4 regions of the Streptomyces sp. NPDC023481 genome follow, and region 1 is predicted to be linked to each of the others. Evidence: riboswitches for the same ligand, from Rfam matches in the RefSeq annotation. Region 1 holds a riboswitch; each other region holds the start of a gene.
What was found. A riboswitch is a leader RNA that binds a small molecule or an ion and turns the genes downstream of it on or off. The one in region 1 is predicted to bind cyclic di-AMP.

Region 1 (6,969 bases):
CCGTGGGCACCGTCACCGACGTGGTCACCGTGGCCACGGTCGCCCTGCTCGCCGCCGCCATCAACCGGGTGGTCCGGCGCGGCGACCGGCGGCTCGCCTCCGCCCGGGAGATCGCCGAGGCCGCCCAGCGGGCCGTACTGCCGGAGCCCGCCGCGCGGATCGGCGGCTTCGAGATCGCCGCCTGCTACGAAGCGGCCCGCCAGGACGCGTTCATCGGCGGCGACCTGTACGCGGTGCAGGACAGCCCGCACGGCGTCCGGCTGGTCGTCGGGGACGTGCGCGGCAAGGGCATGGGCGCGGTGGCCGCCGTGGCCGTGGTGATCGGCGCGTTCCGGGAGGCGGCCGAGCAGGAGACCACGCTGGAGCGGGTGGCCGAGCGGCTGGAGCGGGCGCTGGCCCGCGAGGGCACCCGGCGGGACGGCATCGACGCCTTCGAGGGGTTCACCACCGCGGTCCTCGCCGAACTCCCGCACGACGACGGGGTGGTACGGATCGTCAACCGCGGCCATCCGCCGCCGCTGCTGCTGCACGCCGACGGCACGTTGTGCACCCTGGCTCCCGCCGAGCCCGCGCTGCCGCTCGGCATGGCCGACCTGGGCCGGTGGCCGGACCGGGCCACCGAGGCCCGCTTCCCGGGCGGCGCCACCTTGCTCTTCCACACCGACGGCCTCTCCGAGGCCCGGGACGCCCACGGCCGGTTCTTCGACCCCGGGCGGCGGCTCGCCGGACGCGTCTTCCCCGGGCCGGCCGCGCTGCTCGGCCGGCTCGCCGCGGACGTGCGCCGGCACTGCGGCGGTGACCTGACCGATGACATGGCGCTGCTCGCCGTCCGACGGCCATGACGGTTCCCACCGAAAGGCCCGGCCCGACAAAACGTTAATGATCAAGGCGAACGGCTTGGAAAGTGACTCGCAAGTCTATTAACGTTCGATAACGCAGCGCGGTCGTCCCAGCCGTCACCAGAGGCGGCTCCGTGCGCACGCGCCGAATCCCGCAAGGGAACCGGGGAACCACCACCTTGGGGTGAATCACGCGGATACCGCCGTGAACTCGTGCAGGTCACGCCGGTTATACGCGCGTAGGAGACCTTCCTGCTCCGAACCCGTCAGCTAACCCGGTAGGCGGCGGAAGGAAAGGAGCGCGCCCGCGTGGCGTCCAACCGGCCTGCCCCAGAAGCCCCGTTCATACCGGCCGAGCGCGAGACCGAGACCTTCGGGTACGGCTCCTACCGTGCCGCGGAGGGCCCCTGGGAGGAGTGGAATCCGACCGAGGAGTCCGTCACCCCGGTCCGTGGCCGGCACCGCGTCGCCAAGCAGCGCGGCGGCTTCGCGCGCAGCTCCACCGTCCTCGGCGTCGGCGTCATCGCCGCGGTCGGCGCGGGCGGCATGGCCAGCGCCAACACCGGCAAGCCACCGGTCTCCCTCTCCCTGCCGGACCTGCCCTCCGTCGGCTCCCTCTTCGCGCACGGCTCCGACGGCTCCCAGCCGGCCGAGGCCGCCACCGCCACGCTCAGCGGCGTCGCCGTGGCCACCGCCGACGGCGAGGACGGCACCGACGCGGGCGAGGCGCTGCGCAACCGGATCATGGCCCAGGCCGAGCATCAGCAGGGCCAGGCCGAGAGCAAGGCCACCGCCGCCGCGCTCGCCGCCGCCCACCGGCAGTCCGCCGACGCCGCCGCCCAGGCCGAGAAGGAGGCCGCCGCCCAGGCCGCCGCGGCCAAGGAGAAGGCGGAGGCCGCCGCCGAGAAGAAGGCCGAGGAGGCCCGGCTGGCCCGGCTGGCCAAGCAGTACACGCTGCCGACCTCCGCGTACACGATCACCTCGACCTTCGGCCAGGCCGGCTCGATGTGGTCCTCCGGCCACCACACCGGCCTCGACTTCGCCGCTCCCACCGGCACCCTGATCAAGGCCATCCACGGCGGCACGATCACCGAGGCGGGCTGGGCCGGTTCCTACGGCTACCGCACGATCCTCACCCTGGACGACGGCACCGAGCTGTGGTTCTGCCACCAGTCCTCGATCAACGTCAAGGCCGGCCAGAAGGTCTCCACCGGCGAGGTCATCGGCCGCGTCGGCGCCACCGGCAACGTCACCGGCCCGCACCTGCACCTGGAGGTCCACCCGGGCGGCCAGCCCGGCGCGATCGACCCCATGGCGTGGCTGCACGGCAAGGGCCTCACCCCCTGACACCCGCGCTCCGCGGGGGGCTTTGCGAATTTCGGCGCCGGCGGCGGAATGCGATCTTCTGCCGCCGGCGTTGACATGTCGTATGACGTCACTTCGCCAACTGGGCACTTCCGACCTCCAGGTCTTCCCGCTCTCCCTGGGCGGCAACGTCTTCGGCTGGACCGCGGACGAACAGACCTCCTTCGCCGTCCTCGACGCCTACACGGCGGCCGGCGGCAACTTCATCGACACCGCCGACGCCTACTCCGCCTGGGTCGAGGGCAACCAGGGCGGCGAGTCGGAGACGATCATCGGCAAGTGGGTCAAGGCCCGCGACAACCGCTCCGATGTCGTCATCGCCACCAAGGTCAGCCAGCACCCGCGGTACCGGGGGCTGTCCGCCGCCAACATCAAGGCCGCGGCCGACGCCTCCCTGCGCCGCCTGGACACCGACTACATCGACCTCTACTACACCCACTACGACGATCCCGAGGTGCCGGTCGAGGAGATCATCGGCACGCTGGACGAGCTGGTGAAGGCCGGCAAGGTCCGGCACATCGCCGCCTCCAACATCACCGCCGAGCGCCTCAGGGCATCCCTGGAGTTCTCCGACCGCGAGGGCCTCGCCCGCTACGTCGCCCTCCAGCCGCACTACAACCTGGTCTCCCGGGACACCTACGAGGGCCCGCTGCAGGACCTCGCCGTCCGCGAGGGCCTGGCCGGCGTCCCGTACTTCTCCCTCGCCTCGGGCTTCCTCACCGGCAAGTACCGGCCCGGTACGACCGTCGACAGCGCCCGCGCCGGCGGTGCCGAGAAGTACCTCGGCACCGAGCGCGGCCAGAGGGTCCTCGCGGCCCTGGACGAGGTCGCCGCGGCCCACGAGGCCCCGGTCGCCACCGTGGCCCTGGCCTGGCTCGCCGCCCAGCCGTCGATCACGGCCCCGATCGCCTCCGCACGGACGGTGGAACAGCTGCCCGCGCTGGTGGGGGTGGCGGACCTGAAGCTGACGGACACCGAGCTGACCCGGCTGACGGAGGCCTCCGCCTAGCTAGGTCCTTTCCCTCGGACCGGGCCGGCTTCGGGTGGCGGTGCTTCCGGCGCCCCGCGACGCCGGCGAGATCCGAGAGAGAGGGCCTGGCCCTGGCCGCCCTGCCTGTCCGGTCCGCCCGGTCCGGCGGGGCCGGGCGCTCGTCGGCCCCGGCGGTCGCTCACGTCCGGTAGGGGTTGTACGCGGCGTACGGCACCGCCGGATACCCGTACGGCGCCGCACCCCGGTACGCCGGCGCCGGTACGGAGGCCCGGCTCGCGTACTCCAGGGCCGGCCGGGCCACCTGCCTGCGCTTCCACAGCTCGTCCAGCAGCTCCCGCTCCCGTACGACGAAGTCGGCGCCGGCCTTCCCCGCCCGGCCCCGCTGCCGCAGGAAGGCCAGCGCCGTGGCGTACGCCTCGTACCGGGCGACCTCCCGCGCCGCCGGGCGCCCGTGGTGGTGGCGGGCGTGGTCCCGGGCCATCCGCCGGGCCCGCATCGACCCGAGCGCGAACGGCTCGGCCGGGCCCAGCCAGCCGGCCAGTACATACGCCGGCAGCTCCGCCCGCACGGTGCGCAGCTCCCGCTGCCGGGTGAAGACCGCCAGCCAGGTGAGCAGCCCGAACGCGGGCACCATGAAGGCGCCGTAGACGGCGAAGAAGCCGTACTCGCCGAAGGTGGAGGAGCCGTTCCAGAAGGCGTGCATGCCCATCGCGAGGAGCAGGCCGCAGACCGGCAGCAGGGCCCGCCGCAGATGCTGCCGCTCGGCGGACAGCGCGGCGACGCCGAAACCGATGCCGGTGAGCACGGTGAACAGGGGGTGCGCGAACGGGGACATCACGATGCGCACGAAGAAGGTGGCGGCGGTGACGGAGGCGATGCCGCGGCCGCCGGTGAGCTGGTCGGTCCCGAAGGCCGTACCGAGGTAGAGGATGTTCTCGGTGAACGCGAAGCCGGTGGCGGTGACCCCCGCGATCACCACTCCGTCCACGATCCCGGTGAAGTCGCGCCGGCGGAAGAGGAAGACCAGCAGCACGGCGGCGGCCTTCGCGGACTCCTCCACGATCGGGGCTATCACCGTGGCGCCGAGCGTGTCGGCGCTGGCCGGGTCCGCGGTCGAGGTGGCTATCCACTTGGTCGCGAAGCTGTTGGCCACGATGGCTATCAGCGCCGCCGCACAGGCTCCCCAGGCGAAGGAGAACACCAGGTTCCGCCACGGGCCCGGCTGCACCCGGTCCAGCCACCGGAAGGCGGCCAGCAGCCAGGGCACGGGCAGCACGGCCAGCCCGAGCCCGACGAGGAAGCCCTCCGTGCCGGTCTGCCGCCGCACGAGCGCGAGGATGACCAGGCCGGACAGGGCCAGCAGGGAACTCAGTGCCCCGTACCGCACCCACCTGCGCTGCCACCAGTGCGGGTGGCGCAGCGCGCCGTCGCCGGGGCGCGGGGGGTACGGCGGAAACGGAGGACTGGTGGCCACGGCATCGACCCTAACGGTGGCGGGACGAGGGGCTGGAGCGGATTACCGGTCCTGCTCGGCGGTGCGGTGCGGGACGCGCCGGAACAACAGGTCGCTCACCACATGTCCCTTGTCCAGTCCCTGCCCCTCGAAACGGGTCAGCGGCCGGAAGTCGGGGCGCGGTGCGAAGCCGCCGTCCGGGCGGGTGTTCTCGAAGTCGGGGTGCGCGGTGAGCACGTCCAGCATCTGCTCGGCGTACGGCTCCCAGTCGGTCGCGCAGTGCACGATCGCGCCGGGCCGCAGCCGGGTCGCGGCAAGGGTGAGGAACTCGGGCTGGATGAGCCGGCGCTTGTGGTGGCGCTTCTTGGGCCAGGGATCGGGGAAGTAGACGCGCAGTCCGTCCAGCGCGTCCGGGCGGAGCATCTCCCGGAGCAGGATGATCGCGTCGCCGTTGCCCACCCGGACGTTGGACAGGCGCTGCTGGTCGGCGAGGTTCAGCAGATTGCCCTGGCCCGGGGTGTGCACGTCGACGGCCAGGATGTTGGTGTCCGGGTCGGCCGCGGCCATCCGCGCGGTGGCCTCGCCCATCCCGAAGCCGATCTCCAGGACCACCGGGTGGTCGTTCCCGAACAGCTCGCCGAGGTCGATCACCCGCTGCCCGTCGATGTCCAGGCCCCACGTGGGCCACAGCCGCTGCAACGCGTCGGCCTGCCCGGCCGTCACCCGGCTCCGCCGCGGCTGGAAGCTGCGGATCCGCCGCTCGAAGTGCGACCCGGCGGGATCCGCCTTGGGCCCGTCGGGAAAGCGCGGCTCACCCTTGGCCCGGGTGTGCCGGACGGGGACACCGGGGGCGTGGGGCGCCGAGAGCGGGGCGTCGGGGGTATCAAGGGAGTCAGCCACAATAGTCCCGATTTTACGGCGCCCGCCCCGATCACCGACCCGGCGGCCTCGCCGACCGCCGCAAGCACCCCCCGTGCCTGCGCGTCGATGGCCGCTCAGTCGGTCGCGGTGAGCATCTTCAGGGCTCGCTGTCCGATCTCCCGGCCGATCGGCAGGGATGCCGTCGCCGCCGGGGACGGGGCGTTGAGGACGTGGACCGTGCGGGGGCCCTCCCGGATCAGGAAGTCGTCCACCAGCGTGCCGTCGCGCAGGACCGCCTGCGCGCGGACTCCGGCCGGGGCGCGTACCAGGTCCTCGGCCTCCACGCCGGGCAGGAGCCTGCGCACGGCCTCCAGGAACGCGCCCTTGGACACCGAGCGGCGCAGCTCGCCCGCGCCGTACCGCCAGTGCCGGCGGGCGATCGCCCAGGAGCCCGGCCACGCCACGGTCCCGGCCAGCTCCCGGGGGCGTACGTCCCCCCAGCCGTACCCCTCCCGGGCCAGCGCCGGCACCGCGTTGGGGCCGATGTGCACGCCCGAGTCGATCCCGCGCGTCAGATGCACCCCGAGGAACGGGAACGCCGGGTCCGGCACCGGATACACCAGCCCCCGCACCAGCTCGGGCCGCGCCAGCTCGTAGTACTCCCCGCGGAACGGCACGATCCGCACCCCGGGCTCGTCGCCGGCCAGCCGGGCCACCTCGTCGCAGTACAGCCCGGCGCAGTTCACCAGCACGCGCGCGCGTACGACGTCCCCGCCCGCGGTGAGGACGGCCACGCCCCGCTCCGGGCGCCGGTCCACCCGCACGACCTTCGCGCCGTACCGGATCTCCGCCCCGGAGGCCCGCGCCAGCTGCCGGGCGACGCCCACGAAGTCGCACACCCCGGTCGTACCGACGTGTATGGCGGCCAGGCCCCGCACCTCCGGTTCGTACTCGGTGATCTGGGCCGGCCCCAGCTCCCGCACCGGGATGCCGTTCTCACGGCCCCGCTGCACGAGCGCGTGCAGCCGGGGCAGCTCCTCGCGGTCCGTGGCGACGATCAGCTTGCCGGTGACGGCGTGCGCGATGCCGTACTCGGCGCAGAACTTCACCATCTCGGCGGCGCCCCCCACCGCGAACCGCGCCTTCAGCGAGCCCGGCCGGTAGTAGATCCCGCTGTGGATGACCCCGCTGTTGCGCCCGGTCTGGTGCCGCGCCGGGCCGGGCTCCTTCTCCAGCACGGTCACGCGCGTGCCCGGCGCGGCCCGTGTGATCGCGTACGCCGTCGACAGCCCGACGATCCCCCCGCCGATCACGAGCACATCACAGTCGTACGCCCCGGCCCGCACCTGCACCACCTCCGCCTCCGATAGTGCACTGCGCCACTGACAACGCCTTCAAACACCGGGGTACGGCCCGACCGCCCAGGGGTGCGCCGAAGGTCCCTACGCCGGAGCCATCAG
Region 2 (6,969 bases), on a different contig from region 1:
CGGCCAGGCCGAAGGACAGCACGGCGCCGGCCGCCGGGTCGATCACCGCGCGTACGACCGTGTCGACCCCGCGCGGTGCCATGCCCTGCACCACCGGCCGCAGCTCCTCCGGCCGCCCGAACAGTTCGGTCAACTCGGCGTACGCCCGCAGCAGTTGCTCCTCGTCCGCGAGGTCCAGACGGACCCCGCCCAGGTCGGCGCGGTGCCTGAGGTGCGGGGCGGTGGCCTTGAGGGCGACCGGGTAGCCGAGGGAGCGGGCGGCCTCGACGGCGGCCCCCGGGGTGGGCGCGGGCAGGGCGCGGCGCACGGGGATGCCGTACCTGCCGAGCAGCGCGCAGGTCTCCGCGTCGGAGACGGCGAGCCCCTGCCCGCGCGTGAGGAGCTCGCCGATCAGCCGGGCGGCGCCCTTCTCGTCGATGTCGTCGTACTCCGGCACCCTGCCGGGGTCGGTCGCCTCGCGCCGCCACCCCGCATACTTCACGGCTTCGGCGAGGGCCCGGACGGCACGTTCGGCGGCGGGGTAGGCGGGGATGAGGTGGGTGCCCTCGGGTGGGGTGGTGAGGTCGGGTGCGGCCGCTCCCGCGGATCCCTGCGCCCTCTCGCCGGCCCCGGGTACGGCTGCTCCCGCGGATCCCTGCGCCCTCTCACCGGCCCCGGGTACGGCCGCTCCCGCGGATCCCTGCGCCCTCTCACCGGCCCCGGGTGCGGTGCTCGCCGCAGCCGACAGCGCCTCGGCCAGTCCGCCCAGCTCGACGTGGACGACGAGCACCGGCTTCCCCGGCACCGCCGCCGCGGCCGACCGCAGTGCCTGGGCCAGTTCGGCGTCCCCCGGCGAGCCCTCCCCGATCGCGGGGATCGCCGTGACGACGACGGCGTCGTTCGTGCCGTCGGCCAGCGCGGCGGCGAGCGCCCGGTGGAAGTCCTCCGCCGTCGCCCCGGTCGTCAGGTCCACGGGCCGGGCCGGCCGCAGCCCCTCGGCCAGACAGCGGTCGTACGTCAGCACGCCCAGCGACTCGGAGTTGCCGAGGATGGCCACGCGCGGGCCCGCGGGCAGGGGCTGGCGCGCGAGCAGCAGCCCCGCGTCGACCAGCTCGGTGATGGTGTCGACCCGGATCACGCCGGCCTGCCGCAGCAGCGCGGAGACGGTCGCGTACGGCAGCCGGGTGGCCCGGACCGCGTGGCCCTGCGGTGCCGTGCCGGTCCCCTGGACGACCACCAGGGGCTTGGCGGCCGCCGTGCGCCGGGCGAGGCGGTTGAACTTGCGGGGGTTGCCGATGGACTCCAGGTACATGAGGACGACGTCGGTCTCGGGGTCGTCGTACCAGTACTGCAGGACGTCGTTGCCGGAGACGTCCGCGCGGTTGCCGGCGGAGACGAAGGTGGAGACGCCGGTGACCCCGGTGACGCCTCCGCCGCGCCGGTGCAGCCGGGACAGCAGGGCGATGCCGATGGCGCCGGACTGGGCGAACATGCCGATGCGGCCGGGGCGGGGCATCTCGGGGGCCAGCGAGGCGTTCAGCCGGACGTCCGGGGCGGTGTTGATGACCCCGAAGGCGTTCGGGCCGATGATCCGCATGCCGTACGCGCGCGCGGCGCGCACGAGGGCCCGCTGCCGCTCGCGCCCCTCGGGGCCGCTCTCGGCGTACCCGGCCGAGAGCACGACCAGCCCCTGGACGCCGTGTTCGCCGCACTCGGCGACCACGGCGGGCACCTGCTCGGCCGGCACGGCGACGACGGCGAGGTCCACGGGGCCGCCGATGTCCCGCACCGAGCGGTGCGCGGGCACCCCGTCGAGCTGCGTGAGGTCCTCCGGGAAGAGCTTGTTCACGGCGTACAGACCGCCCGCGTAGCCCGCGTCGCGGAGGTTGCCGAGGACGCCGCGGCCCACTCCGCCGGGGGCGCGGCCGACGCCGACGACCGCGACCGAGCCGGGCGCGAGGAGCCGCCGTACCGAGCGGGCCTCGGCGCGCTGCTCCCGCGCGCGCTGCACGGCGAGGGAGCGGTCGGTGGGTTCGAGGTCGAACCCCAGGCGGACGACGCCGTCCTCGAAGCTGCGCTTCTGGGTGTAGCCGGCGTCCGTGAACACCTTGATCATCTTGGTGTTGGCGGGCAGCACCTCGGCGGCGAAGCGGCGGATGCCCCGCTCGCGCGCCACGGCCGCGATGTGCTCCAGCAGGGCGGAGGCCACTCCGCGGCCCTGGTGGGCGTCCTGGACCAGGAAGGCGACCTCGGCCTCGTCGGCGGGCGCGGAGGCGGGCATGCCGTCGGTGCCGATGCGGTCATAGCGTACGGTGGCGATGAACTCGCCGCCGATGGTGGCCGCGAGTCCCACCCGGTCCACAAAGTCGTGGTGCGTGAAGCGGTGGACGTCCTTGGCGGAGAGCCGTGGGTACGGCGCGAAGAAGCGGTAGTACTTCGACTCGTCCGAGACCTGCTCGTAGAAACTGACCAGGCGGTCGGCGTCATCAACGGTGATGGGCCGGATGCGTGCGGTGCCCCCGTCACGCAGCACCACGTCCGCCTCCCAGTGGGCGGGGTAGTGGTGCCGGTCCTGCCGGTCCGCCGAGGTCTGCATGAGCCCCAGAGTACGGCTCGCGTACGACAACGGAGCGAGGCAGTCTGTGGAGGACGACAAGCCGGACCGAGGCCGCGGTCCGGCCCCACACCGGAGCGGGACGCACGTCCCCTCCGGGCACGCTTCACGATATGGGAAACTGGTCTAGACAACCCTGAACACCGAAGGGCAGCAACACATGGCTGAGCGCCGCGTCAACGTCGGCTGGGCCGAGGGCCTCCACGCCCGCCCCGCCTCCATCTTCGTCCGAGCCGCCACGGCCGCAGGCGTCCCGGTGACGATCGCCAAGGCCGGGGGCAACCCCGTCAACGCGGCCTCCATGCTCGCCGTTCTGGGCCTGGGCGCCCAGGGCGGCGAGGAGATCGTCCTCGCCTCCGACGCCGAGGGTGCGGACGCCGCACTCGACCGGCTGGCCAAGCTGGTCTCCGAGGGCCTGGAGGAGCTGCCCGAGACCGTCTGAGCGAGCACCGCACAGAAGCGCCGGAGCCGCGCCGCCTTTTCGGGTGGCGCGGCTTCGGCGTGTGCGGGGTGGCTTTCCCACCGGAAAAGCCACCCGCCGAATTACCGCGCCGTTAATTCGGGCAGCGGAAAAGACCCCGCCCCGAATAACTCCTCTTTGTATACGGCCCCCGTGTTAATGCCGTCGGCCCGACATGTTTACGGCTCGTTGCGAAGTCCTCACACGCTCCGCGCCGCCGGAAAACCGCAGCCGGTGCGCGCCGGTCGCGCGCTCGGCGTGCAGCGTGGTGAGGGCCCGCGCGCGCTCGGCGTCGCCGCGCGCCACCGCGTCCACGATGGCGCCGTGCTCCGTCCAGGACTCCATCGGGCTGACCGGCGCCTCCACCGTGTACATCCAGGCGATCTTGTGCCGCAGCTGGGTGAGCATCGCGGTCAGCGAGGGGCTGCCGGAGGCCTGGGCGAGCGTCTCGTGGAACCAGCCGCCCAGCGAGCGAAGGTCCTCGCTGCCGCCCCTCCTGGCCCGTTCCTGGCCCAGCCGGACCAGGCCGCGCAGCACCTTCAGATGGGCCTCGGTGCGGCGCTGGGCGGCCCGGGCGGCGCCCAGCGGCTCCAGCAGCATCCGCATCTCCAGCAGGTCGGCGGCCTCCTCCTCGGTCGGCTCGGCCACGCACGCGCCCGCGTGCCGGCGCGTCACCACGAAACCCTCGGCCTCCAGGGTGCGCAGGGCCTCACGCACGGGGACGCGCGAGACGCCGTACCGGCGGGCCAGTACCTCCTCGGTGAGGCGGCTGCCGCGCGCGTGGACACCCGCGACGATGTCGTCCCGGACAGCGGTACACACCGAGTGCGCCGGAATACGCATGACCGACCTCCGCCTTAATCCCCGTGAAACGCCGACGATGGACGCGTGTTCCGTGACTCTATTGCAATAGGCCGGAATTTCCGACGGCGGTCCCGGATCCAGGGATATTTTTTGGTCAGCGAATCAGGCGGACACCGCGAAAAACGACGAAAGCCCCGGCTCGGTGAGCCGGGGCTTCGGACGGTCGTGCGCGGGGTGTCAGACGTTCACGCCGTGCTGGCGGAGATAGGCGACCGGGTCGACGTCGGAGCCGTACTCGGGAGTGGTCCGCGCCTCGAAGTGCAGGTGCGGCCCGGTGACGTTGCCGGTGGCGCCGGACAGGCCGATCTGCTGGCCCGGGACGACCTTCTGGCCCACCGTGACCCCGATGGACGACAGGTGCCCGTACTGCGTGTACATGCCGTCGGCCATGCGAATCACGATCTGGTTGCCGTACGCGCCTCCCCAGCCGGTGGAGACGACCGTGCCGGAGCCCACCGCGTGGACGGCCGTGCCGCTGGCGGCGTGGAAGTCGATGCCGGTGTGCGAACCGGAGGACCACAGGGAGCTGCTGGCCTGGTAGCCCGTGGAGACGTACGAGTGCGCGACGGGGGCGACGAAGGTGTTCAGCAGCTTGCGCTCGGCCTCGCGGGCGGCACGGGCCTTGGCCGCGCGCACCTCCGCGGCCCGCTTGGCGGCGGCCTTCGCCGCGGCCTCCTCGGCCGCCTTCAGCTCGGCGGCCTGCTGCTGGGCGGCGGCCTGCGCGTCGATCTGCTCGGGAACGTCCTGGGTCACGGCGAGGACGGGGACGAGCCCGGTCTGCTCCGTGGGGTTCTCGGCGGCGAGCGCCGGGGAGGCGGCGAGGGTGCCGATCACGCCGGTGGTGGTGAGGGCCGCGATACCGGCCGCCTGAGCGGTGGTCCGCTTGACCCGGCCGGGCTTGCGGTGCTTCCCGGTGGCGCACATGAACGCCATGAAGTGGCTGGTCCTTTCCTTCCCTCTCGCCTACCGGGTTAGCTGACGGGTTCGGAGCAGGAAGGTCTCCTACGGGCTCCCCCACTCGCGCGCGGGCGCCCGATTCACCCCAGGGACTGCGTGGGTCCCCGGCTCCCCTGGCTCGCGCCGTACGGGGACTCGGCGATGACTGTCCGGTGCCGCGGGCGCGGCGCACTGCCTGACGAACAGCCCGGATGACGCTACGGCGGCCCGCTCCCCGTCCTCAAACGGAAGCGGCCTTTTGTAGCGCATCCCACAGGGCAGACAGGCAACCTCCGCCCCAAAACGGGCATCTGAGGGAGCGAGTGGAACAACAGGGCCCTGACGACCGACGCGTTGCCAGGGCCCTGCGCGCGCGTGCCGTTACTCGGCCGCCACCACGGTCACTTCACCGATGCCGAGCGCCTCCACCGGCGCCTTGATGGCGGCCGCGTCACCGACGAGGACGGTCACCAGGCGGTCCACCGGGAAGGCGTTCACGACGGCCGCGGTGGCCTCCACCGTTCCCGTGGCGGCCAGCTGCCGGTACAGCGTCGCCTGGAAGTCGTCGGGCAGGTGCTGCTCGACCTGGTCGGCCAGCGTGCTCGCGACGGCCGCCGCGGTCTCGTACTTCAGCGGCGCCACGCCGACGAGGTTCTGCACGGCGACGTCCCGCTCGGCGTCGGTCAGGCCCTCCGCCGCGACGGTCCGCAGCACCTTCCACAGGTCGTCCAGCGCCGGGCCGGTGTTCGGCGTGTCCACCGAGCCGCTGATGGCGAGCATCGCCGCGCCCGTGCCGTCCGGCGCGGACCTGAGGACCTGTCCGAAGGAGCGCACGCCGTAGGTGTAGCCCTTCTCCTCGCGCAGGACGCGGTCCAGGCGGGAGGTGAGGGTGCCGCCGAGGCAGTACGTGCCGAGCACCTGGGCGGGCCACACGCGGTCGTGCCGGTCGGGGCCGATCCGGCCGATGAGCAGCTGCGTCTGGACGGCGCCGGGCCGGTCCACGATGACCACGCGCCCGGTGTCGTCGGCGGTCACCGGCGGCACCGGCCGGGGCTCGCCCGGGGTGCCGGTCCAGGCGCCCAGGGTGTCGCCGAGCAGGCCGTCCAGGTCGACGCCGGTCAGGTCGCCGACGACGACCACGGTGGCCGTGCCGGGCCGCACATGGCGGTCGTAGAAGGCGCGTACGGCCGCCGCGTCGATCTTCTCGACCGTCTCCTCGGTGCCCTGGCGCGGCCGGGACATGCGGGAGGTCGCCGGGAACAGCTCCTTGGAGAGTTCCTTGGCGGCCCGGCGGGAGGGGTTGGCCAGTTCGTGCGGGATCTCGTCCAGGCGGTTGCGGACCAGCCGTTCGACCTCGCTCTCGGCGAAGGCGGGCGCGCGCAGGGCGTCGGCGAGCAGACCGAGGCCCTTGGCCAGGCGGGAGGCCGGGACCTCCAGGCTGAGCCGGACGCCGGGGTGGTCTGCGTGCGCGTCCAGGGTGGCGCCCGCGCGCTCCAGCTCGGCGGCGAACTCCTCGGCGGAATGCTTGTCGGTGCCCTCCGAGAAGGCCCGCGCCATGATCGTGGCGACGCCGTCCAGGCCGGCCGGCTCGGCGTCCAGCGGCGCGTCCAGCAGCACCTCCACGGCGACGACCTGCTGGCCGGGACGGTGGCAGCGCAGCACGGTCAGGCCGTTGTCGAGCGCGGTGCGCTCGGGAGCCGGGAACGCCCAGGGCCGGGCCTCGCCGGGCTGCGGCCGGGGGTGGAAGTCCATGGTGGCGAGTTCGGTCACTTGGCCGTCTCCTCGTTCTCGTTGCCGGCCTCTACGGTGGCTTCCTGCTCCGGGTCCCCGGGGATGTCGGCGTCCTCCACGGCCTGCGGGGACTTCGGCTCGTAGACGAGCACCGCGCGGTTGTCGGGCCGCAGGCGGGCCTTGGCGACCTCCTGGACCTCCTGCGGGGTGACCTCCAGGACGCGCTGGACGGCGGTCAGGGCGAGCTGAGGGTCGCCGAACAGGACCGCGAACCGGCACAGTTCGTCGGCACGGCCGGCGACCGTGCCGAGCCGGTCCAGCCACTCGCGCTCCAGCTGCGCCTGGGCGCGCTCCATCTCCTCGGGCGTGGGGCCCTCCGCGGCGA
Region 3 (6,969 bases), on a different contig from region 1:
CCCGGGCATACCGGGACGCGATACGGGCCGCGGAACGCGAAGGGACGACCGGGACGGAGTGAGCGCGGCTGCCCTGCGGGCGTCAGGCCGCTCGGGCCCGGAAAGCGGGCGGGAACCGGGACCCGGCGGCGGTGTACCGGATGGGGCTGCCGCAGCAGAGCCTGGGGTTCGGGGAGGAAGCCGATGCCGGATACCGTCGACAAGTGACCAACGAGCCCGGCCCCCCGACCGCCCCCGCCCTCTTCACCTGGGAGTTCGCCGCCGATCCGTATCCCGCCTACGCCTGGCTGCGCGAGCACGAGCCGGTGCGGCGGACGCGGTTGCCGAGCGGGGTGGAGGCGTGGCTGGTGACCCGGTACGCCGACGCCCGGCAGGCGCTGGCCGACCAGCGGCTGAGCAAGAACCCGGCGCATCACGACGAGCCGGCGCACGCCAAGGGCAAGACCGGCATTCCGGGTGAGCGCAAGGCCGAGCTGATGACGCACCTGCTGAACATCGATCCGCCGGACCACACCCGGCTGAGAAGGCTGGTCAGCAAGGCGTTCACGCCCCGCCGGGTCGCCGAGTTCGCGCCCCGGGTGCAGGAGCTGACCGACCAGCTCATCGACCGGTTCGCGCAGAGCGGCTCGGCCGACCTCATCCACGAGTTCGCCTTCCCGCTGCCCATCTACGCCATCTGCGACCTGCTCGGCGTCCCGCGCGAGGACCAGGACGACTTCCGGGACTGGGCGGGCATGATGATCCGGCACGGCGGCGGCCCCCGGGGCGGAGTCGCCCGGTCGGTGAAGAAGATGCGCGGCTATCTCGGCGAGCTGATCCACAGGAAGCGGGAGGCGCTGCCCGCCGAGCCGGTGCCCGGCGAGGACCTGATCTCCGGCCTCATCCGCGCCTCCGACCACGGCGAGCACCTCACCGAGAACGAGGCCGCCGCCATGGCCTTCATCCTGCTGTTCGCCGGCTTCGAGACGACGGTGAACCTCATCGGCAACGGCACCTACGCCCTGCTCACCCACCCCGAGCAGCGCGGCCGGCTGGAGCGGTCCCTGGCCGCCGGGGAGCGGGACCTGCTGGAGACCGGCGTGGAGGAACTGCTGCGCTACGACGGCCCGGTGGAGCTGGCCACCTGGCGGTTCGCCACCGAGCCGCTGAGCATCGGCGGGCAGGACATCGCGCCGGGGGATCCGGTGCTCGTCGTCCTCGCCGCCGCGGACCGGGACCCGGAGCGGTTCGCCGACCCGGACGTGCTGGACCTCGCCCGCCGCGACAACCAGCACCTCGGGTACGGGCACGGCATCCACTACTGCCTCGGCGCGCCGCTCGCCCGCCTGGAGGGCCAGACCGCGCTCGCCACCCTGCTCACCCGCCTGCCCGATCTGCGGCTCGCCGCGGATCCGGCGGAGCTGCGCTGGCGCGGCGGGCTCATCATGCGCGGCCTGCGCACCCTGCCGGTGGAGTTCACACCCCCCGCCTGACCACGGGTCGTGGAGGGAAGATGACGAACATTCAACTCTGTGATCTTCACGTGATCTCTGCGGCATGAACTTGTGACAAGTGATCGTATGCCTATACGTTCACCCATCAGCGTGGCGAGCGGCATCACCCGCCGCGCTGCCCCTGCTGTCGCTCGAAAGGCTTCTGCATGCTCTCCGGGAACGGCCGACACCGTCGCCCCCGCCAGGCCCCGGCCCTGCTCGTCGCGGCCGGAGTGACCGGCTCCGCCATCGCCATCCCGCTCCTCGGCGCGGCGAGCGCCAACGCGGCCGACGGCACCACGTGGGACAAGGTGGCCGAATGCGAGAGCGGCGGCTCCTGGAGCGCGAACCCGGGCAACGGCTACTACGGCGGCCTGCAGATCTCGCAGGAGGACTGGAACAGCTACGGCGGCGGCGACTACGCGGCCAGCCCCGACCAGGCCAGCCGCAACCAGCAGATCGCCGTCGCCGAGAAGATCCTCGCCGACAAGGGCACCACCCCGTGGGCCACCTGCGCCCTGCTGTCCGGGCTGACCTCGGGCTCGGGCTCCGTGGACGTCGACACGGGTGTCGGTGGCTCCGGTGGCACCGGCGGTTCGGGTGACTCGTCCGGATCGACCGAGAAGTCCGGTGACTCCGGCTCCGGCAGCACGGACTCCTCCGGCGGCTCCGGCTCCACCGAAGGCTCCGGCTCGTCCGGTACGCCGGATTCGTCACCCTCCACCGGTGCCGGCTCCGACGCCAACTCCGGCTCGGGCGCCGGTTCCTCGTCGGGCACGGCCACCACGCCGGGCGGGAAGTCGGACAAGGGCGCCGGCGCGGGCACCGGCTCCACGGGAACCAACACCCCCAAGACGGACAAGTCCACCTCGTCGAGCGCGGGCGACTCGCACGAGTCCGCCCCCGCGGCCACCCCGGGCACCGGCGGCGTCGCGGACAACCCCCAGCAGGCCGCCGGTTCTTGGAGCCTGGTCGACACCGGGGCCCTCAGTGGCGGACGTCACCGCGGGGCGAGCGCCGACGAAAACGTGACAAACGGTCAGGACTCCGCCGCTTCCGGGCGGCACGCGGCGCGCGAAACGGACACGTACACCGTCCGCGAGGGCGACACCCTCGCCTCCATCGCCGACTCCCTTGAGGTCGACGGCGGGTGGCACGCGCTCTACTCCGCCAACAAGAAGGCCATCGGCACCGACCCGAACCACATCAGCGCCGGTCAGACCCTGGAAGTAGAGGGTGAAAAGGGCGCGTAACAGCCGGAGTTGACGCCCCGTTTTACTCCCTGATGTCCGAATTGGCGAAAGTGTGGGATGAGTCTCAGAAGCCCTGATCGTCTTTGAAATTCCGTCGATCACGTGTCTACGGTCGAGACCGCTCGTCACCACGAGCCCCGGCAGTCGCAACGCCGAATCCTGCCAGCGGTTGCCCGGGAACAGTCGTCGCGTCAAGCGCCGTAGGCAGGAGCGGGGGACCCAAGGTAAGTCGCCGGGCCCGGCAGTTGATGCCGGAACCGGCTGGGGGTGAAGCCGCGCAGACCGCGAGAGCGGGAGCGCGGCCGGGCAACTCAACCGGCCCGAACCCGACAGCTCACCTCGCAGGCGTCGGTGAGGGGATCCTTCCATGCTGTTTTCCGGCAAGGGCAAGCACCGCCGTCCGTCCAAGGCCGTCCGCGCCGTCGCGCTCGCCGGTGTCACCGGTGTCGCCGTCGCCGCCCCGCTGATGGCGGCCGGCAACGCCTCCGCCGCCACCTCCTCCGAGTGGGACCAGGTCGCCCAGTGCGAGTCCGGTGGCAACTGGTCCATCAACACCGGCAACGGTTACTACGGCGGTCTGCAGTTCTCCGCCTCCACCTGGGCCGCGTACGGCGGCACGCAGTACGCCGGCACCGCCGACAAGGCGAGCAAGTCGCAGCAGATCGCGGTCGCCGAGAAGGTCCTGGCCGCGCAGGGCAAGGGTGCCTGGCCGGTCTGCGGCACGGGCCTGTCCGGTGCCACCGACAGCGCCCCGGCCCCGAGCAACCCGGCTCCGAGCACCCCCTCGACCTCGGCCGGTACCACCAGCCGCTCCACCGACGACCAGGCCGCCTCCCGCTCCGCCGAGCGCCCGGCCCCGAGCGCGGGCAAGAGCAAGACCGTCACCACCCCGACCGGCAAGAAGGTCAAGAAGGGCGACGGCGAGTACAAGGTCGTCACCGGTGACACGCTCAGCTCCATCGCCCAGGCGCACCACGTGCAGGGCGGCTGGGAGAAGCTGTTCGAGCTGAACAAGGACATCGTCGAGGACGCCAACCTGATCTACCCCGGTCAGCAGCTGCACCTGAAGTGACACCCGGCCGCCGGCCGGACCACGGGGCCCGCCCTTCCGCGCGGGCCCCACTGAAGACCCCTGTGCGGGCCACTCCCCCCCGGCCCCCACGGGCACCCCGCCCGGTGCGTGTTCCCCCGTACGCACCGGGCGGGGTTTTTCACGTCCCAGTCCCCGAACCCTTTGTTTCGACGAGAAACAAAAGGTACCGTCGCCTTGTCCACGGGACGGTCGGTCGGTGGCCGACGCGCCCGGGACGGTTAGGCTCTAGGCGCAAGGCACACCAGCCCCGCACTTCCAGCGTCACATCCAAGAAGGAGATGCTCGTGCCGTCCATCGACGTCGTCGTAGCCCGGGAAATCCTGGACTCCCGAGGCAACCCCACGGTCGAGGTCGAGGTCGGCCTCGACGACGGCAGCACGGGTCGTGCCGCCGTCCCGTCCGGCGCCTCGACCGGCGCCTTCGAGGCCATCGAGCTGCGCGACGGTGACCCGAACCGCTACCAGGGCAAGGGCGTCGAGAAGGCCGTCCTCGCCGTCATCGAGCAGATCGGCCCGGAGCTGGTCGGCTACGACGCCACCGAGCAGCGCCTGATCGACCAGGCCATGTTCGACCTGGACGCCACCGACAACAAGGGCTCCCTCGGCGCCAACGCCATCCTCGGCGTCTCGCTCGCCGTCGCCCACGCCGCCTCCGAGGCCAGCGACCTGCCGCTGTTCCGCTACCTGGGCGGCCCGAACGCGCACCTGCTGCCGGTGCCGATGATGAACATCCTGAACGGCGGCTCGCACGCCGACTCCAACGTGGACATCCAGGAGTTCATGATCGCCCCCATCGGCGCGGAGTCCTTCTCCGAGGCCCTGCGCTGGGGCACCGAGGTCTACCACACCCTGAAGAAGGTCCTGAAGAACAAGGGCCTGTCCACCGGCCTCGGCGACGAGGGCGGCTTCGCCCCGAACCTCGGCTCCAACCGTGAGGCCCTCGACCTCATCCTGGAGGCGATCAAGGAGGCCGGGTACGCACCCGGTGAGCAGATCGCCCTCGCGCTCGACGTGGCCGCCTCCGAGTTCTACAAGGACGGCAAGTACCTCTTCGAGGGCAAGGAGCGCTCCGCCGCCGAGATGACGGAGTACTACGAGGAGCTCGTCGCGGCCTACCCGCTCGTCTCCATCGAGGACCCGCTGTTCGAGGACGACTGGGCGGGCTGGAAGGTCATCACCGACAAGCTCGGCGACAAGGTCCAGCTGGTCGGCGACGACCTGTTCGTCACCAACCCCGAGCGCCTCGCCCGCGGCATCGAGGACGGCGCGGCCAACGCCCTGCTGGTCAAGGTCAACCAGATCGGCTCGCTGACCGAGACCCTGGACGCCGTCGAGCTGGCCCAGCGCAACGGCTTCAAGTGCATGATGTCGCACCGCTCCGGCGAGACCGAGGACGTCACCATCGCCGACCTGGCCGTCGCCACCAACTGCGGCCAGATCAAGACCGGCGCCCCGGCCCGCTCCGAGCGCGTCGCCAAGTACAACCAGCTGCTGCGCATCGAGGAGATCCTCGACGACGCCGCGGTGTACGCCGGCCGCAGCGCCTTCCCGCGCTTCCGCTCCGCGAACCGCTAGCCACAGGGCCAGGGCAAGGGCTGAACCTGGGCCAAGTCCCAGCCAAGTCGTACGTACGTCCCCGGACCGGTCCCGTACCGTGTCCGGGGACGTACGCACGTGTGAAAGGGGAGGCGGAGAGCCAGATGGCCGTGAAGGACCGGGACCGTTTCTCCACCGCGACCAGGCTGCGGCTGCTCGGCGAGCAGACGGCGGCCCGGGTCTACCGTTCCCAGACCAAGCGGCAGGCCCGCCGCTCCCGCCTCACCGGCCGCGCGGCACTGCTCGCGCTGGTGCTGTGCTCCCTGGTCGTCGCCCTCGCCTACCCGATGCGGCAGTACGTCTCCCAGCGCGCGGAGATCGCCGACCTCAGGCGGCAGCGGGAGCAGGCCCGCGAACGTGTCGAACAGCTGCGCGACCTGAAGGCGCGCTGGCAGGACGACGCCTACGCCGAGCAGCAGATCCGCCGCCGGCTGCACTACGTGAAGCCCGGCGAGACCGGGTACGTGGTCATCGACCCGGGCGCGGCCACACCGTCCCGCGCCGACCTCGGGGCCGCCCACCGGCCCTGGTACGCGAACGTCTGGGACGGCGTCGACAAGTCCGACGCCTCCGACCAGTGAGCCGGCGTCACGGCCGGTACGACCAGAAAGCCACCCTGAAAGCAGTCATGGAAACCCCTCCGCCGCCCACTCCGCGCACCGAGCCCACCGACGCGGACGTAGAGGCCTTCAAGCAGCAGCTGGGCCGCCCGCCGCGGGGCCTGCGGGCCATCGCGCACCGCTGCCCGTGCGGACAGCCGGACGTCGTGGAGACGGCACCGCGCCTGCCCGACGGCACGCCCTTCCCGACGCTGTACTACCTGACGTGCCCGAAGGCGTCCTCCGCCATCGGCACGCTGGAGGCCAACGGCGTGATGAAGGAGATGACCGAGCGGCTGGGGACCGATCCCGAGCTGGCCGCCGCGTACCGGGCCGCGCACGAGGACTACATCCGGCGCCGGGACGAGATCGACGTCCTGCAGGGCTTCCCGAGCGCCGGCGGCATGCCGGACCGGGTCAAGTGCCTGCACGTGCTCGTCGCCCACTCGCTGGCCGCCGGGCCGGGCGTGAACCCGCTCGGCGACGAGGCCCTGGCGATGCTGCCGCAGTGGTGGAGCAAGGGCGCGTGCGTGACGCTCGACGAGCCCGAGGGGGACGCCAAGTGACCCGTGTCGCCGCCGTCGACTGCGGCACCAACTCCATCCGGCTGCTCGTCGCCGACGCCGACCCGGCGACGGGCGAACTGACCGAGCTGGACCGCCGGATGACGATCGTGCGGCTCGGCCAGGGCGTCGACCGCACCGGCCGGCTCGCGCCCGAGGCGCTGGAGCGCACCTTCGCGGCCTGCCGCGAGTACGCGGCCGTCATCAAGGAGTTCGGCGCCGAGCGCCTCCGCTTCGTCGCCACCTCCGCCTCCCGCGACGCCGAGAACCGGGACGACTTCGTGCGGGGCGTGCTGGACATCCTCGGCGTCGAGCCGGAGGTCATCTCCGGCGACCAGGAGGCCGAGTTCTCCTTCACCGGCGCCACGAAGGAACTCAGCGGCCGCACCGACCT
Region 4 (6,969 bases), on a different contig from region 1:
AGTCCGAGGGTCCACAGGGGGTTCGGCCGGCGCGCGGCGTCCGCCTGGAGCACGTCAGCCCGCGACATCGAAGCCCTCCCCCGTCAGTGCCACGAACGCGTCCTCCAGGGAGGCCCGTTCGAGCGTCAGCCCCCGGACGCGGACACCCGCGGTGACCAGGGCCGCGGTCACCTCGGCGAGGTCACGCCCGGGTGGTTCGCCGGTGACCCGGTCGCCGTCGGCGGTCACGTCCCCGACCCCCAGTTCCTTCAGCACGCGGGCCGCCCCGGCGCCGTCCGGGGTGGTCACCACCAGCCGGCCGCGCGCCCCGGCCGCCAGCTCGGCCACCGCGCCCTGGATGACGAGGCGGCCCTGTGCCATGACCGCCGCGTGGGTGCACACCTGCTCGATCTCGTCCAGGAGGTGGGAGGAGAGGAAGACGGTCGTACCGTCCGCGGCCAGCTCCCTGATCAGGCTGCGGATCTCCCGCATGCCCTGCGGGTCGAGGCCGTTGGTGGGCTCGTCCAGGACGAGCAGTGCGCGCGGCTGGAGCAGCGCGGCGGCCAGCCCCAGGCGCTGCTTCATGCCGAGCGAGTACGCCTTCGCCTTCTTGCCCGCGGCGGCCGTGAGGCCCACCCGGTCCAGTGCCGCGGCGACGCGGGCACGCCGGGTGCGGGGATCGGCGGTCGGGTCGGCGGCGTCGTAGCGCAGCAGGTTGTCCCGGCCGGAGAGGAAGCCGTACAGGGCGGGGCCCTCGATGAGCGCGCCGACCTGCGGGAGGACCGTACGGGCCGCCCGGGGCACGGGGCGGCCCAGCACCCGGGCCGTCCCCGCGGTCGGCTCGATCAGGCCCATGAGCATGCGGATCGTGGTGGTCTTGCCCGAGCCGTTCGGGCCGAGGAAGCCGAAGACGCTGCCCGCCGGGACGGTCAGGTCGAGACCGTCCACGGCGAGCTGCCCGCCCCGGTAGCGCTTGGTGAGACCGCGTGTGTCGATCACGGACGGTTCGTCCATCGGCTCCCCCTCGATTCGTGCTCCCGTGAAGGGTCAACGCACGGTCACCGTCCGTAGTGCCCGGGACGGGTCACTTTTCCGCGTCGGCCGCCTTCACCAGGGCGTCCTTGGTCACCGCGCCGGCGTACACCGTGCCGTCGTCGGTGATCAGGGCGTTGACCAGGCGGGTGGAGAAGACCGTGCCCTTGCCGAACTTTCCGGTGACCTTCTCGCCCAGCGAGCCGAGGAAGCCGCCCATGTCCCCGTTCCGCGAGCCGGTGGGCAGGCCGCCCTTGGCGCCGGTGCCGAAGGTGGCGACGGACGTCCAGCCCTTGCCGAGGACCTTCGGACCGCCCTTGCCCGCCAGGCCCCCGGCGAGGCCGTCGCCGTGCCTGGGGGCGTGCCCGTGCGTCTTCGCCCCGTCCTTGTCCTCGGTGACCTTCGCGCCCTTGGGCGGGGTGAAGTCGAACGTGGAGGCGGCCGGCTTGGCGAAGGAGACCTGGGTGAAGCCGGCGTCGAGGACGGCGGCGCCGCCGCTCTTCGGGGTCAGCGTGAACTTCAGCGGCAGGCCCGTCTTCGCGTCGACGGCGATGCTGATCGCGCCGACCGTGGTGCCGGACTGCCGGGGCTGGATGAGCAGCTTGTAGGCGTCGCGCCCGGCGACGTGCTCGGTGCCGTCGACGGTGACGGACGTGGTGTCGTCCACCGCCTTCAGGGCCTGGTCGGCGAAGTCCTTGGGGGTGGCCGGGGGTTCGGCCCGGCGGTCCTCGCCGGAGCGGGCCGCGGTGGAGTGGTGGACCTGGTTGCTCTTGCTGTCGTAGCCCCAGACGTCCTTGCCGTCGTGGATCAGGCTGTACTCGGCGCCGCTCTCCAGAAGGGACAGTTTCTGCCGGTTGGGGCCGTCGGCGGCGACGCGCAGGGTGTGCGTGCCGGAGACCAGTTCGGTGAGCTTGGCCCGCGGGTCGGCGGCGGAGCCGTCGTGATTGCCGCCGCGGCCCGCGCCGGAGAGCAGGTTGTTCTCCAGGCCGCCGAGGTTGGGCAGGCCGAGGTCGGTGCTGACCTTCACGGTGCCGGACAGCTGCTGCACGTCCGACTTGGCGATCTTGTTGATGAGCTGCTGTGCGCTGATTTTCGGCAGGTCGGGGTCGCCGGAGTTGGCGAGCGCCGGGACCAGCCCGATCGTGGCCGCCGCCACCCCCACCACCGCGACCGGGACGGCGTACCGCGCGGCCTTGCGCCGGCCGGAGCGCGGCTTGTCGTCCCGCGCGGCGTCCATTGCGTCGTCGGATTCGTACGGTGCCATGTGTGCCTTACCTCCGTCGTCGGCGGCGGCTGTCCTCACGTTGGTCCGCTGGTCCACCTGAGCCGCCATTCTCACCCGAATCGGTGAGGAGTGGTGATTTCCGTGATGACCATCTGACCAAATCGGCCGTGAGGAATCGTCAGCCCACGGAGGCAACTCCGTGTACGCCTCCGGTATGACACGCGACGGTGGTATCTCCACCCGACCCGTAGGGGTCACGCCGGGCGCGGCGGCCCGTACGGGGCCGGCCGGGTCAGCCGGCGCGGTGCACGACCGCGTCGCACAGCTCCATCAGGGCCGCCTTGGCGTCGCACGCGCGCAGCGGTGCGAGTGCGGCCCGCGCCTCCTCCGCGTACCGCACGGTGTCCCGGCGGGCCTGCTCCAGCGCGGGGTGCGCGCGCAGCGCGGCCAGCGCCTCGGCGTGCCGGGCATCGTCGCTCAGGTCGGAGTCGAGCAGCTCGCACAGCGCGACGTCCTCGGGCCGGCCCAGCCGGGCGGCGCGCTCGCGCAGCCGGAGCACCGGCAGGGTGGGGATGCCCTCGCGCAGGTCGGTGCCCGGGGTCTTGCCGGACTCGTGGGAGTCGGAGGCGATGTCCAGGACGTCGTCGGCGAGCTGGAAGGCGACCCCGAGCCGTTCGCCGTACTGGGTGAGCGTGTCGACGACCGTCTCGTCGGCGCCGGACATCATCGCGCCGAACCGGCACGAGACGGCCACCAGGGAGCCCGTCTTGCCGCCGAGCACGTCCAGGTAGTGATCGACCGGGTCGCGCCCGTCGGAGGGGCCCGCGGTCTCCAGGATCTGGCCGGTGACCAGCCGCTCGAACGCCAGCGCCTGCACCCGGACCGCCTCGGGGCCGAGGTCGGCGAGGATCTGGGAGGCGCGGGCGAACAGGAAGTCGCCGGTGAGGACCGCGACGGAGTTGCCCCAGCGGGTGTTGGCGCTGTCCACACCCCGCCGCACGGCCGCCTCGTCCATGACGTCGTCGTGGTACAGCGTGGCCAGATGGGTCAGCTCCACGACCACGGCCGAGGGCACGACACCGGGCGCGTACGGATCGCCGAACTGGGCCGCGAGCATCACCAGAAGTGGCCGGAAACGCTTCCCCCCGGCCCGCACGAGGTGCTGCGCGGCCTCCGTGATGAACGGGACCTCGCTCTTGGTGGCTTCGAGCAAGCCTTCCTCGACAGCCGCCAATCCGGCCTGGACATCGGCTTCCAGAGCCTGGTCCCGCACGCTCAGCCCGAACGGCCCGACGACGGTCACGAGGGGTCTCCTGTCTGCTGGTGTCTGCTGGCGATTACACGGTTTGTCGATAGGTCGCTGCCATCACTCAAGTCAGCGTATCCGGTCCCTGTTCGATCACCGATAGCGCCCACCGGTCCAGCCCGGGCGGTACCGGATCATGATCGGCATGACGACGATCACACAATAAGAACGGAAATTTACAGCTTTCCCAGTAATTCGGGCGCTATGGCGCAACCTCTCCATACCCCACCACTCCGACTTCCCGCCCCAATCCCCCTAATCCCTCATGTCTGATTTGAAGTAGTTTGCCAGTTCGTGAAATGGCTCACTCCGGCCACCTGCCCGACCCACCCTCAAAAGCCCCTGCGAGCCCTTGTCCTGTCGGCGAGTTGAGGATTGGCAACCGCAAAGGATCAAGCGCCTCATACGACATCGATCAAGGTCAAATCGCACGTTGTATGAATCCGGCCCTTGTTTCCGACATGTGCTCTCGCATACGTTCCGGGCCGTCGGGCGGACGCCGAATCCTGCCGCCGCCCGCGTAACCCATCGACGAACTCATTCGTACGGCAGGAGCGGGGGACCCAGGTAAGTCGCCGGACCGGACGGCACACGCCGCACCGGAACGGCTCGGGGTGAAGCCGTGCCTCTTCCAGGGCACGGCCGGGCACCTCCCAGCCCGAACCCGACAGCTCACCTCGCAGGCGCCGGAGAGGAACACCGCCATGCCTGCTGCCGCTCAGCCCCGCCGCACCCGCACCGGCCGTCTCGTCCGCGCCGTCACCGCCGCCGGCGCCGGTGCCGCCGTACTCGCCCTGCCGCTCATCGGCGCGACCAGCGCCGCCGCGGCCCCCAGCACCACCGCGACGGCCGCCACCACCACCGCCGGCTACCCGAACACCCTGGACGGCTGGATCCGCGAGTCGCTCGCGATCATGGCCCAGAAGGGCATCCCGGGCACCTACAACGGCATCTACCGCAACATCATCCGCGAGTCCTCGGGCAACCCGAACGCCATCAACCTCTGGGACTCCAACGCCGCCAAGGGCATCCCGTCCAAGGGCCTGCTCCAGGTCATCGACCCCACGTTCAACGCGTACCACGTGGCCGGAACCTCGTTCAACATCTACGACCCGGTCGCGAACATCACCGCCGCCTGCAACTACGCGGCCGCGCGGTACGGGTCGATCGACAACGTGTTCAGCGCGTACTGACCGGCTCAGGGCCGGCTCAGGGCCGCAGCCGGGCCAGCTCAGGGTCGCAGTCGGGCCGACTCGAGGCCGGAGCCGGGCCGACTCGGGGCCGGAGCCGCGGCCGGCGCTACTGATATGCCGGTCAGTCGGTCGGCCCCCCGGCCGGGTCGACTTCCCGGTCAGTCGGGCGGGAAGAGTCGTTCGAGGACGACGGCGATGCCGTCGTCCTCGTTCGACAAGGTGATCTCGTCGGCCACCGCCTTCAGTTCGGGGTGCGCGCCGGCCATGGCGACACCGCGCGCGGCCCAGTGGAACATGGGGATGTCGTTGGGCATGTCACCGAAGGCGAGGGCACGGTCGGCGCCGACCCCCAGCCGCCCGGCGGCCAGCGCCAGACCGGTCGCCTTCGTCACCCCGCTCGGCTGGAGCTCCACGGTGCCCGGGCCCGACATGGTGACCGTCGCCAGCGAGCCCACCGCCGCGCGCGCCACCGCCGCCAACTCGTCGTCGGACAGGATGGCGTGCCGCAGCAGCACCTTGCTGATGGGCTCCGCCCACAGGTCGTCGCGCCGGCCGACGCGCACCGCGGGCAGCGTCGGGTGGGGCATCCGGTAGCCGGGCTCGATCAGCGTGAGCCCGTCGACGCCGTCCTGGTCGACCGCCGCGCAGACCGGCCCCACCTCCGCCTCGATCTTGCCGAGCGCGGTCTCGGCCAGCTCCCGGTCCAGCCTCACCGACCACAGCAGGCGGTCGCTCCCGGCGTCGTAGACCTGCGCTCCCTGCCCGCACACCGCGAGCCCCGTGCAGCCGAGGTCCGCGAGCAGCGGCCGTACCCGCGGCGCTGGGCGGCCCGTCACCACCAGGTGCCGGGCACCGGCCCGCGCCACCCGCGCGAGCGCGGCCAGCGACCGGTCGGAGACGGTGTCGTCGCCGCGCAGCAACGTCCCGTCCAGGTCGGTGGCGATCAGTCCGTATGCCGGGGTGGGTGCCATGATCAGAGAATACGGACACCGCGCCCCGCCGACTCATCCTCCGTTCCACGCACTTGCGTGCTGCCACGCCCCTCGTCACGCGCCCCATGTCACGCGCGCGCGTGGATGGATGGCAGGCCACCCCCGCGTGCGCGGTCGGCGGGCCGCTCCTGCCCGCCGTCCCCTTGCCTCATCCGTCACGCGCGTGCGTGCGGGGACGGCGGCCCCACCGTGGCGCCCCGGCTCACCTGTGGCAGCCGTGGGCACCGCGTGAGGCACTGCCCAAGACATGCGGGTGGGCCGTAACGTGTGGCCCGACCACATGGAACGCAGTGCCATGCATGGCCCGGATGAGAGTGAGGCAGCACCCCATGCCCCCCTTCGACGTCCCCGAGGGCGACCCCTTCGGCCCGCACAACCTCCCCTATGGCGTGTTCTCGCCCTCCGGCAGCACGGAGCGGAGGATCGGCGTCCGGCTCGGGGACCACGTCCTCGACGCGGGCGCCGCGGCCGCCGCGCTCGGCTCGCCCCACCAGGCGCTGCTCGCCCGGCCCACCCTCAACCCGCTGCTGGCCGCCGGCCGCGCCACCTGGTCGGACGTACGGCGTGCCGTCACCTCCTGGGTCACGGACCCGGCGCGCCGCGAGGCCGTCGAGCCGCTGTTCCACCCGCTGTCCGAGGTGAACCTGCACCTGCCCTTCGAGGTCGCCGACTACGTCGACTTCTACGCCTCGGAGAACCACGCCCGCAACGTCGGCCAGATCTTCCGCCCGGACGCCGAGGACTCCCTCACCCCCAACTGGAAGCACCTGCCGATCGGTTACCACGGCCGCTCCGGCACCGTCGTCGTCTCCGGCACGGACGTCGTACGACCCTCCGGGCAGCGCAAGGGCCCGGGTGACCCCGCGCCCGTCTTCGGCCCGTCGGTCCGGCTGGACATCGAGGCAGAAGTCGGCTTCGTCGTGGGCGTGCCGTCCCGGCTGGGCGGCCCGGTCGCGCTCGGCGACTTCCGGGAGCACGTCTTCGGGCTCTGCCTGCTGAACGACTGGTCCGCGCGGGACATCCAGGCCTGGGAGTACGTCCCTCTCGGCCCGTTCCTCGGCAAGTCCTTCGCGACCTCCGTGTCGGCGTGGATCACCCCGCTGGAAGCGCTGGAGCACGCGCGCGTGGCGCCCCCCGAGCGCACCCACCCGCTGCTGCCCTACCTGGACGACGAGGCTCCCGACGTGCAGCCCGGCGGCTACGACCTGCACATCTCCGTCGCGATCAACGGCCACGTTGTCT

Region 2: it holds a riboswitch for cyclic di-AMP, as region 1 does, so the genes downstream of both, ACZ3ZD_RS24655 (M23 family metallopeptidase) here and ACZ3ZD_RS32390 (M23 family metallopeptidase) in region 1, are expected to answer to the same signal.
Region 3: it holds a riboswitch for cyclic di-AMP, as region 1 does, so the genes downstream of both, ACZ3ZD_RS23185 (transglycosylase family protein) here and ACZ3ZD_RS32390 (M23 family metallopeptidase) in region 1, are expected to answer to the same signal.
Region 4: it holds a riboswitch for cyclic di-AMP, as region 1 does, so the genes downstream of both, ACZ3ZD_RS01810 (transglycosylase SLT domain-containing protein) here and ACZ3ZD_RS32390 (M23 family metallopeptidase) in region 1, are expected to answer to the same signal.

Annotation. Positions count from the first base shown of each region.
Region 1 is NZ_JBVHJE010000021.1:17,384-24,352, reverse strand. It holds gene ACZ3ZD_RS32395 (PP2C family protein-serine/threonine phosphatase) at 1-842, shown strand, start outside; cyclic di-AMP (ydaO/yuaA leader) riboswitch at 973-1,139, shown strand; gene ACZ3ZD_RS32390 (M23 family metallopeptidase) at 1,149-2,186, shown strand; gene ACZ3ZD_RS32385 (aldo/keto reductase) at 2,269-3,213, shown strand; gene ACZ3ZD_RS32380 (PrsW family intramembrane metalloprotease) at 3,374-4,669, opposite strand; gene trmB (tRNA (guanosine(46)-N7)-methyltransferase TrmB) at 4,712-5,548, opposite strand; gene lhgO (L-2-hydroxyglutarate oxidase) at 5,644-6,864, opposite strand; gene ACZ3ZD_RS32365 (MFS transporter) at 6,952-6,969, opposite strand, start outside.
Region 2 is NZ_JBVHJE010000013.1:127,994-134,962, forward strand. It holds gene ACZ3ZD_RS24640 (bifunctional acetate--CoA ligase family protein/GNAT family N-acetyltransferase) at 1-2,575, opposite strand, end outside; gene ACZ3ZD_RS24645 (HPr family phosphocarrier protein) at 2,754-3,035, shown strand; gene ACZ3ZD_RS24650 (GntR family transcriptional regulator) at 3,210-3,896, opposite strand; gene ACZ3ZD_RS24655 (M23 family metallopeptidase) at 4,095-4,850, opposite strand; cyclic di-AMP (ydaO/yuaA leader) riboswitch at 4,863-5,025, opposite strand; gene ACZ3ZD_RS24660 (M16 family metallopeptidase) at 5,235-6,623, opposite strand; gene ACZ3ZD_RS24665 (M16 family metallopeptidase) at 6,620-6,969, opposite strand, start outside.
Region 3 is NZ_JBVHJE010000012.1:90,628-97,596, reverse strand. It holds gene ACZ3ZD_RS23200 (nucleoside triphosphate pyrophosphohydrolase) at 1-62, shown strand, start outside; gene ACZ3ZD_RS23195 (cytochrome P450 family protein) at 204-1,472, shown strand; gene ACZ3ZD_RS23190 (transglycosylase family protein) at 1,640-2,725, shown strand; cyclic di-AMP (ydaO/yuaA leader) riboswitch at 2,912-3,088, shown strand; gene ACZ3ZD_RS23185 (transglycosylase family protein) at 3,093-3,797, shown strand; gene eno (phosphopyruvate hydratase) at 4,097-5,392, shown strand; gene ACZ3ZD_RS23175 (FtsB family cell division protein) at 5,518-5,994, shown strand; gene ACZ3ZD_RS23170 (DUF501 domain-containing protein) at 6,042-6,578, shown strand; gene ACZ3ZD_RS23165 (Ppx/GppA phosphatase family protein) at 6,575-6,969, shown strand, end outside.
Region 4 is NZ_JBVHJE010000001.1:378,719-385,687, reverse strand. It holds gene ACZ3ZD_RS01830 (ABC transporter permease) at 1-68, opposite strand, end outside; gene ACZ3ZD_RS01825 (ABC transporter ATP-binding protein) at 55-993, opposite strand; gene ACZ3ZD_RS01820 (LolA family protein) at 1,064-2,275, opposite strand; gene ACZ3ZD_RS01815 (polyprenyl synthetase family protein) at 2,529-3,539, opposite strand; cyclic di-AMP (ydaO/yuaA leader) riboswitch at 4,062-4,241, shown strand; gene ACZ3ZD_RS01810 (transglycosylase SLT domain-containing protein) at 4,247-4,735, shown strand; gene ACZ3ZD_RS01805 (HAD family hydrolase) at 4,894-5,706, opposite strand; gene fahA (fumarylacetoacetase) at 6,057-6,969, shown strand, end outside.